3 regions of the Stappia sp. G46H5W genome follow, and region 3 is predicted to be linked to each of the others. Evidence: predicted binding sites of a transcription regulator. Region 3 holds the regulator's gene; each other region holds the start of a gene.
The links. Region 3 encodes LexA, which represses DNA repair genes until DNA is damaged. Its sites were predicted from a motif close to TGTTCNNNNTGTGTTCNG; they were not measured.
Positions count from the first base shown of each region.

Region 1: a site for LexA is predicted at 2,076-2,093, ahead of ACVJ6E_RS21360 (DNA recombination protein RmuC). Genes of this name have one in related genera too.
Region 2: a site for LexA is predicted at 1,799-1,816, ahead of ACVJ6E_RS11635 (UvrD-helicase domain-containing protein). Genes of this name have one in related genera too.

Region 1 covers NZ_JBZFLL010000007.1:124,547-127,820, forward strand. The annotation lists gene fmt (methionyl-tRNA formyltransferase) at 1-609, opposite strand, end outside; gene ACVJ6E_RS21350 (MarC family protein) at 697-1,329, opposite strand; gene def (peptide deformylase) at 1,371-1,889, opposite strand; gene ACVJ6E_RS21360 (DNA recombination protein RmuC) at 2,094-3,274, shown strand, end outside.
Region 2 covers NZ_JBZFLL010000003.1:302,890-306,163, forward strand. The annotation lists gene ACVJ6E_RS11635 (UvrD-helicase domain-containing protein) at 1-1,729, opposite strand, end outside; gene ACVJ6E_RS11640 (methyl-accepting chemotaxis protein) at 1,907-3,274, opposite strand, start outside.
Region 3 covers NZ_JBZFLL010000002.1:628,735-632,008, reverse strand. The annotation lists gene ACVJ6E_RS08590 (molybdopterin molybdotransferase MoeA) at 1-798, shown strand, start outside; gene lexA (transcriptional repressor LexA) at 973-1,689, shown strand; gene ACVJ6E_RS08580 (ComEC/Rec2 family competence protein) at 1,728-3,274, opposite strand, start outside.

The DNA.
Region 1 (3,274 bases), on a different contig from region 3:
CTTGCGGGCGTAGGTGACGCCCTCCTCCGCCTGGGGCGTCGGCACCAGGCCGCCGCGCGGCAGGGCGGCGAGCGCGCGCACCATCAGGTCGGCGCCCAGAACCGACAGGCGATCGTGCAGCTCGCCGGCCGTCATGTCCTGTCCGATCGCCAGCTTTTCGGCCATGTAGACCGGACCGGTGTCGAGCCCGGCTTCCATGCGCATCACCTCGACGCCGGTTTCCGCGTCGCCGGCCATGATCGCGCGGTTGATCGGGGCCGCACCGCGCCAGCGCGGCAGCAGCGAGGCATGCAGGTTGAGGCAGCCATGCACCGGAATGTCGAGCACCGCCTGCGGCAGCAACAGGCCGTAGGCGACGACGACGGCCGCATCGGGGGCGAGCTCGGCAAGGGCGGCGCGCTCCTCCTCGCTTTTCAGCGATTGCGGGCAGCGCACAGGAATGCCCAGCGTCTCCGCTGCCTGATGCACCGCCGACTTGCGCTCCTCCATGCCCCGGCCCGCCTTGCGCGGCGGCTGGGTGTAGCAGGCGACGACATCGTGACCCTGGCCGACGATCTCCATCAAGGTCGGAACGGAAAACTCCGGCGTTCCCATGAAGACGATGCGCAAGGTCATGATTTCTCCTTCGAACGGGCGAGCGGGGCTCGGCTTTCAGGGCTTTGAACGTATCAGGCGAGGCGCTTCATGCGAGGCGCTTCATGCAAGACCGGGCAACAGGGCCTTGAGGCTCGTCACCATCATCTCCATGGCGATGGCAGCCAGGATCATGCCCATCAGCCGGCTCATGATGCTGATCGCGGTGCGACCCAGAACCCGCGCCAGCAGCGGCGCGGCGAGAAAGGTGACCGAGAGCACGGCGACCATGGCGGCGAGCGCCGCCACCAGGGCGACCTGCTGCCCCGCTCCGCTCGCCTGCTCGCGGAAGATGACGATGGTCGAGATCGAGCCGGGCCCCAGCAGCATCGGCACGGTCAAGGGGTAGATGCCCGGATTGTCGACGCTCTGGTGATGCTGCTTTTCTGCGTCCGTGCCGGCCTGCGCGCTGCTTTCGCCGCCATGCAGCATGGACAGGGCGATCAGCAGGATCAGCAGCCCGCCGGCCAGGCGAAAGCCGTCGATGCTGATGCCGAACAGCGACAGCAGCGCCTCGCCGCCGAAGAAGACGACGAGCGAGCCGGCAACGAGGCCGAGCGTTGCGGTCAGGGCGACGGCGCGCTTGCCGGCGGCATCACGGTCGCCGGTCAGCGCCAGGAACACCGGCAGGTTGGCGACCGGGCTCATGATCGCGAAAAGCGCCGCGAAGACCTTGAGGAAGAAGGCGATGTCCATGCGTCCGGCTCCCGGGTCGCAGGTTCAGGCTGCAGCGCGGCTCAGGCCTTTTCGGTCAGCCGCGCCTGCTTCTGGAACTTCTTCACGACGCGGTCGCGCTTCAGCTTGGAAATGTGGTCGATGAACAGCACGCCGTTCAGGTGGTCGATCTCGTGCTGCAGGCAGGTGGCGAGCAGGCCGTCGGCCTCGATCTCGCGCTGCGCGCCCTCGCGGTCGAGGAAGCGCAGGCCGATGCGCTGCGGCCGCTCCACGTCCTCGTAATATTCCGGGATCGACAGGCAGCCTTCCTGATAGACGGAGCGCTCGTCGGATTCCCAGACGATCTCGGGGTTGATCACCACCATCGGAGCGGGCGTCTCGCCCTCGCGCGCCACATCCAGCACCAGCATGCGCGTCGGCACGCCGATCTGGATCGCGGCCAGCCCGATGCCCGGCGCGTCGTACATGGTTTCCAGCATGTCGTCGGCCAGCTGGCGCACCGCGTCGTCGACGCTGGCGACCGGCTCGCTGACCAGGCGCAGCTTGGGATCCGGCAGGATGATGATGTCTCGTTTCGTCATGGTGCTGAAATATGGGAGAAGGCCGCCCGCGTCAACGCGCGGATGCGCCCGGAACGCACGATTTCCGCGGTTTACGGCCCCTGCGAGAGAGCCGCCGGCGTCATGCGCGCCCCCGGCGCTCCTCTGCCCGCTCGCTGTGCCCGGTTGCCGCCCCCCACGCCTGCGCCGTTTCGCGGCAGCGACAAATGTTCTATCTTTGTTTCCATGGAGACGATTCTCTTCACCCTGCTCGGCCGGCCCGTGTCGCTCGGCGAGGCGCTGATCGGCGCCGCCTTGCTGCTGCTCGGCGCAGCGGTGCTGACGCTCGTCTCGGTATCGCGGCAGGCGGGCCGGGCGCGCGATGCCGAATGGCGGGCCGCCGAGCATGCGCGCGAGCTCGAGGCGCGGATCGCCGACCTGCTCAAGGTCCAGTCCGAGATGACCGGCCGGATGCAGACCATGGCCGAGGTCTTCGGCTCGCGGCAGGGCGACCTGATGCGCGCCGTCAACGAGCGGCTCGACGGCATGAGCCACAAGCTCGGCCAGTCGATGGCCGAGACCACCCGGCGGACCCATGACGGGTTGCGCCACCTGCACGAGCGGCTGGCCGTCATCGACCGGGCGCAGGCAACGATCCGCGACCTGTCCGGCCAGGTCGGGGCGCTGCAGTCTATCCTCGACAACAAGCAGGCGCGCGGCGCCTTCGGCCAGGGCCGGATGGAGGCGATCGTCCAGGACGCGCTGGCGCCGGGCGCCTTCAGCTTCCAGGCGACCCTGTCGACGCGCGTGCGGCCCGACTGCCTGATCCACTTGCCGAACGGCGCCCCGCCCCTCGTCGTCGACGCCAAGTTTCCGCTGGAGGCCTATAACGAGCTGAAGCAGGCGGAAGGGCCGGAACCACTGAAGCAGGCGCGCGCCCGGTTTCGCCGCGACATCGGCAAGCACCTGACGGACATTGCCGAACGCTATCTCATTCCTGGCGAGACCCAGGACACGGCCTTCATGTTCGTGCCGTCCGAAAGCATCTTCGCCGAGATCCACGAGCACTTTTCCGATCTCGTCCAGAAGGCACACCGGGTCCGGGTGGTCATCGTCTCGCCTTCGCTGCTGTTGTTGTCGATCCAGGTGGTGCAGTCGGTGCTGCGCGATGCGCGGCTGCGCGAGGAGGCACACCGGATCCAGGCCGAGGTCGCCCATCTCGTCGCCGACGTCGACCGGCTGGACGAGCGGGTCCGCAAGCTGCAGCAGCATTTCGGCCAGGCCGGCCGCGACATCGAGCAAATCCTCATTTCGACCGACAAGATCGGCAAGCGCGGCCGCAACATCGGCGATCTCGACCTCGCCCCGCCGCGCGGCGAGCAGGCTTTAGACGGCACCACCGACCGGACGGACCGGGCCGGCGCGCC
Region 2 (3,274 bases), on a different contig from region 3:
CGAACTCGTCCATCGAGCGGACGAGTTCCTTCAGGTTGTCGAGCCGGCCCGGCGCCTCCGCCGAGCGGTCGTTGCGCCACATCTCGGTATAGCCGCTCTCGTCGAGAATGATCTCGGCCAGCTCCGTATGCGACATGGCCGGCACCAGGTCGCGCCAGCGGTCGAAATCGGCCAGCAGCATGCGCAGCGTCGTGCGCGCCTTGGGCTTCAGTTCCTCGGTCTGGCACAGGTCGGAGGCCGCCTGCATGAGCGGGATGCGGTTCGCCCGCGCATAGGCATGCACCAGCTTCAGGCTGGCCTCGCCGAGGCCGCGCTTGGGCGTGTTGACGATCCGCTCGAAGGCGAGGTCGTCGGCCGGCTGCACCACGCAGCGGAAATAGGCCATCGCATCGCGGATCTCCATGCGCTCATAGAAGCGCGGGCCGCCGACCACCCGGTAGTTGACGCCGAGCGTGACGAACCGGTCCTCGAACTCGCGCATCTGGAAGGACGCGCGCACCAGGATCGCCATGCTGTCGAGGCTGTGCCCCTTGGACTGCAGCGCCTCGATCTCGTCGCCGATGGCGCGGGCCTCTTCCTCGGAGTCCCAGGCGGCGGCGACGCTGACGCGCACTTCCTCGCCTTCCGGGTCCACGACGTCGGTGAACAGCGTCTTGCCCAGGCGCCCCTCGTTATGTGCGATCAGATGCGAGGCTGCGGCGAGGATATGGCTGGTGGAGCGGTAGTTGCGCTCCAGCCGGATCACCTTGGCGCCGGGAAAGTCGTGGTCGAAGCGCAGGATGTTGTCGACCTCGGCGCCGCGCCAGCCGTAGATCGACTGGTCGTCGTCGCCGACGCAGCAAATGTTGCGGTTGCCCTGCGCCAGCAGCCGCAGGAACAGATACTGCGCGATGTTGGTGTCCTGATACTCGTCCACCAGCATGAAGCGGAAGCGGTTCTGGTACTCGGCCAGCACGTCCGGATTGTTGCGGAACAGCGTGATCACATGCAGCAGCAGGTCGCCGAAATCGGCGGCATTGAGGATCGACAGCCGCTCCTGGTACTGCTCGTAGAGCGCCCGGCCCTTGCCGTTGCCGAAGGAGCGCGCCTCGCCCTCCGGGACCTGGTCGGGCGTCAGGCCGCGGTTCTTCCATCCGTCCAACTGGCTGGCGAAGGCGCGCGCCGTCCAGCGCTTGTCGTCCAGCCCCTCCGCCTGGATGATCTGCTTGATCAGGCGGATCTGGTCGTCCGTATCGAGGATCGAGAAGCCGGATTGCAGGCCGATCAGTTCGGCATGCCGGCGCAGGATCTTGACGCAGATCGAGTGGAACGTGCCGAGCCACGGCATGCCTTCCGCGCTCTCGCCGATCAGACGCTCGATCCGCTCCTTCATTTCACGAGCGGCCTTGTTGGTGAAGGTCACCGCCAGGATCTGGCTCGGGAAGGCCCGGCGCGTTGCCAGGATATGGCCGATACGCGTCGTCAGGACGCGGGTCTTGCCGGTGCCGGCACCCGCCAGCACCAGGACCGGACCGTCCAGCGTCTCGACCGCCTCGCGCTGCTCCGGGTTGAGACCATCGAGATAGGAGCCGGGTTCGGGCGGACGCGGCCCCAGCGCCGCGCGGGCACGCGCGGCAATGCCGCTGCCGCCGCTCACCCGCTCCAGGTCGCTGCCCCGCGCCTCATGCTCCGCCTGCCCCGGTGCGGAGCCTTGGGGGAACTGTCGGGTATCGGCAGGATGATTGGCCATGCGGGAGAGTGTCTCGACGGGTCTGGGTCACGGAACTGACATCGCGCGGACCGTTGGCACCCGCGATTCTGTTCTCTCTTTGGACCATATATAGCAGCTTGTCCCGTCAATTGGAGGGGCGCAATTGCTCGCGCCCCTCCCTCTTGGCTTTTGACGCCTTTGTTATTCGAGAAACGATCAGGCCGCGACGAGCGCCACCAGTGCCGGCGCGGGCTGATCGAAGCGCAGCGTGTAGCGCCCGCCCTCGCCCCCGGCGACGATGGCCGCAAGCACCTGCCCGTCCGCGAGCTGCAGCTTGACGGCCTGCCGGAGCTCCAGCCGGGCCGATGCGGAAACGGCGGCTTCATGCACGTCCGCCTCCTCGACCCGCGCCCGGTAGCGGCGCCCCATGACGGTGACGATGACGGCCTCGCGCATTTGCCCCTGCACCTGCGCACGCCGCGCGGCGAGATCGACCGAGATATCCGCCAGGAACGTCTCGACCTCGCCCGCGAGTTGCTGTGTCACTTCCGCAAGGCTCGAGGAGACCGCGCTGACATTTCCGGCGAAATGGGCGGTACGCTCGATCGCGGAGGTCACCGAGGTGACGTTGTCCGCCACCGTGTCGGTGCCGTCCGAGGCGGCAATCACCGAGTTGGCGATCTCCTGCGTCGCCGCGCGCTGCTGCTCCACCGCACCGGCGATGGTTGTGGTCAGCTCGCGGATATTCGTCATGACGCTGGCGATCTCGCCGATGGAGCCCACCGCACCTCGGGTCGAGGCCTGGATGCCCGTCACCTGTGCGGCGATATCCTCCGTCGCCTTGGCGGTCTGGCCGGCAAGGCTCTTCACTTCGCTGGCAACGACCGCAAAGCCCTTGCCCGCCTCGCCGGCCCGCGCGGCCTCGATCGTGGCATTCAGCGCCAGCAGATTGGTCTGCTCGGCGATGTCCCGGATCAGGTTGACCACCGAGCCGATCTGCTCGGCCGCCTGCGACAGGGAGGCGACTTCGGCATTGGTCAGCTGAGCGCGCTCGGCGGCCGAAGCCATCAGGCCGCTCGCCTTGGCCGTCTGATCGGCAATCTCGCTGATTGAGGCGGAAAGCTCCTCAGCGGCCGCGGCGACCACCTGGATATTGCCGGACGCCGTCTGCGTGGCGTAGCTTGCGGCGGATGCGTCGGTCGCGGCGCTGCTCGCCCCTTCCTCCAGCGTCTCGGCCGAGGAGCGCATGTCGCCGGCCTTGGCCCCTGCCGTCGACAGGGTCGACGAGACGCTGCCGCGGAAGCCGGCGATCATCGTCTCGATGGCCGACTGCCGGTCGCGCTCGCGCAGGCGCTCCTGCTGCAGGTTCCGCTCCAGCTCGATGCGCTCGATGGCGTTCTCGCGGAAGATCTCCACCGCCCCGGCCATGGCGCCGATCTCGTCGCGGCGGCCGACGCTGGTCACCTCGACGCTGGTGTCGTTGGCCGCAAGCCGGCGCATGACACCGACCAGTTGCGCCAGCGGCGGCGCGATGGAGCGGTAGACGCCGACGAAGATCAACGCCATCACGACGACCAGCACGAT
Region 3 (3,274 bases):
AAGGTTGGCGAGGTGCTGCTCACCGCCGGAACGCGGCTCGACTATCGCCGCCTTGCGCTGGCGGCGGCCATGAACCATCCCGTGCTGGAGCTGCGCCGTCGGCCGAAGGTGGCGATCCTCGCCACCGGCGACGAACTGGTCGAGCCGGGCGAGCAGCCGGGGCCGGATCAGATCATCGCTTCCAACCATGCCGGCATTGCCGCCCTGGTCGAGGATTGCGGCGGCGAGCCGCTGCAGCTCGGCATCGCCTCCGACCGGCGCGAGCATATCGCGGAGAAGATCGCCGAGGCGCGAGCCGCCGGGGCCGAAATCCTTGTTACGCTTGGCGGGGCCTCCGTCGGCGACCACGACCTGGTGCAGGAAGTGCTTGCCGCCTCCGGCATGGAACTCGGCTTCTGGCGCATCGCCATGCGGCCGGGCAAGCCGCTGATGGCCGGCCGCATCGAGGGCATGCGCGTACTCGGCCTGCCGGGCAATCCGGTCTCAAGCCTCGTCTGCGGCGTGCTTTTCCTGCGTCCGCTGATCGACGCCCTGCTTGGCCGCCCGCCGCGCCGGCGCGATGCCGAACTGCTGCCGCTGACCGCCGATATCGGCGACAACGACCAGCGCGAGGACTATCTGCGGGCGCGCATCCTGCGCCAGGACGACGGCACGGAGCGTGTCGCCCCGTTCGAGCGGCAGGACTCCTCCATGCTGGCAACGCTCACCCGCGCCGATGCGCTGGTGGTGCGCCCGCCCCATGCGCCCCCCCTGCCCGCCGGCACGCCGGTGCCGGTCCTGCGCCTGCCGCAGGGCTGAGCCGCCCCCGCGCCCTACCGCTTCCCGTTTCGTTCCCTATGGGCATTGTGGAACAAGGCAGGAACGGTTAGACTATGTTCATGATTTGTACATAACCTGAGTCGCAGGCAGCGATCGGCAGCAGCCGGCCGATATCGGCCAGGCCTTGCGAGCCAGAGCGGGGGACCCAAGCGCATGTTGACGCGCAAGCAGCACGAATTGCTCCTGTTCATCCACGAACGGCTGAAGGAAACCGGTGTTCCTCCCTCGTTCGACGAGATGAAGGACGCGCTCGATCTGCGGTCCAAGTCCGGCATCCACCGGCTGATCACCGCGCTGGAAGAGCGCGGGTTCATTCGCCGCCTGCCGAACCGCGCCCGGGCGCTGGAGATCGTCAAGCTGCCGGAATCGGTTGCGCTCGGCCTTGCCTCGCAGCGCGGCCTGGGCTTCTCGCCCTCCGTCATCGAAGGATCTCTCGGCAAGACGCCGCCGGTGGAAACGGCCCCTGCCCCACCGCCCGCGGCCAATGACAGCGTCGAGATCCCGGTCATGGGCCGCATCGCCGCCGGCGTACCGATCGAGGCGATCCAGTCCCACAGCCACACCATCGCCATGCCTGCCGACCTGCTCGGCAACGGCGAGCACTACGCACTGGAAGTCCGCGGCGATTCCATGATCGAGGCCGGCATTCTCGACGGCGACACCGTGGTGATCCGCCGTTCCGACAGCGCCGACAGCGGCGACATCGTCGTCGCCCTGATCGACGACGAGGAAGCGACGTTGAAGCGCCTGCGCAAGAAGGGCGCGTCCGTTGCGCTGGAGGCCGCAAACCCGGCCTACGAAACCCGCATCTTCGGTCCAGGACGCGTGCGCATCCAGGGCAAGCTCGTCTCGCTGTTCCGCCGCTACTGACGGCTATGGCATACGCCTGACGGGTTTTCGCCGGCAAGCTATCTCGGCGTCCAGGGCCTGCGAGACCCGTAGCTCGGACGTACTGTGACGGCGAGCGTGCCACCTGCCATCGATGAGGGCGGCGCGGTCGACGGCGGCAGTGCGGGCGTTGATCGAGATGCGGCCGAGGCGCCTGGCGCACTGAAATAGAGCGCGACAGCACCGTCCCGGGCAAGTCGCGCCCCATCGAACACCTGCCTTGCCCGGCAATCGGGCGGGGCAATCAGCGCCGAGACGATGATGTCGGCCTTGCGGCAATCCTCTTCGAAGGCGGCGCTGTCGCGCACCAGCGAGACCAGCAGTGCAGGCGGGCCTTGCCCCGCTGCAACGGGCTCCGGTCCCGGCCCTGCCACCAGTCCCGGCGGTGCATTTGCGGAGGCACCGTGCCCGGCACCCGCCCCCGGCGGACCATGCGCGCGCACCAGACAGGCCAGCTTGTCGCAGCGAAGGTCGCCGGCCGCGATACGCCGGTTCCCGTGGTGCTGCACACTGATGCCTTCCGCCCGCAACCAGACCTCCGGCAGGAACCCGCTCGGGCGCGATGAAACGCGCAAGGCCCCGACCGCATCGCGCACGGCAATGGTCGTGCCGGTGGCCGAGATCAGCATGTCCGGCTGCCGGTGCAGGGCATAAAGCAGGACGGAGGCGGCGAGCGGCAGCAGGGCGACTGGGCGATATCCCCGCGGCGCGAGGCAGGCGACAAGCCCTGCCGCCACCACCAGTAGCGTTCCGCCAAGCGAGGGCGCGCCGATCACCCCGTCCTCCGGCGTCAGGTTGCTGACCCAACTCGCCATCGCCACCACGAGATCGATGCCAGCGCCCATCGCCGCGAGCGGCAAGGCCTCCAGCCCGAAGGGCAGCAGGGCCAGCGCCAGCACCGCGAACGGCATGACCACGAGTGTCACCACCGGCATTGCCAGCAGATTGCCGAGCGTACCGAGCGGCGAGATTCGGTGGAAGTGATAGGCGCCGATGGCACCTGTCGCCAGGCCCGCGATCAGCGAGGTCAAGAGAAGCCCCCAGAACCAGCCCGCAGCGCCCGATGTCGCGGCCTGCAGCAGCCCCCCACGACCCGGCGGCGCCATCGGCCCCTGGCGCTCGCGCGCTGCGCGCCGCCGGGTTATTTCCTCATAGGCGGCGATCAGGGCAATCACGGCGGCGAAGGACATCTGGAAACCGGGATCGAGCAGCGCTTCCGGCAGCATCGCAAGGATCAGCAGGACGGCAATCGCGACATTGCGCAGCGTCAGGGCCCGCCGCGAGAAGATGCGCCCCGAAAACACCAGAACGATCATCAGGAAGGCGCGCTGCGTTGCGATGGAGGCACCGGAAATGCCGAGATAGAAGACGGCGGCCGACATCGCCGCAACGGCGGCCCAGGCATCGATCCGCCGCTCATGCACCAGATGCGGGGACAGCGCCAGAAGCGCCCGCACGACAAAGAACACCGAGCCGGCGAACAGCGCCATATGCAGGCCGGAAATCGCCAGGATATGGGCCAAACCGGCGGTCCTCAGCGCCTCCGTCACCTGCTCTGGGATCCGAG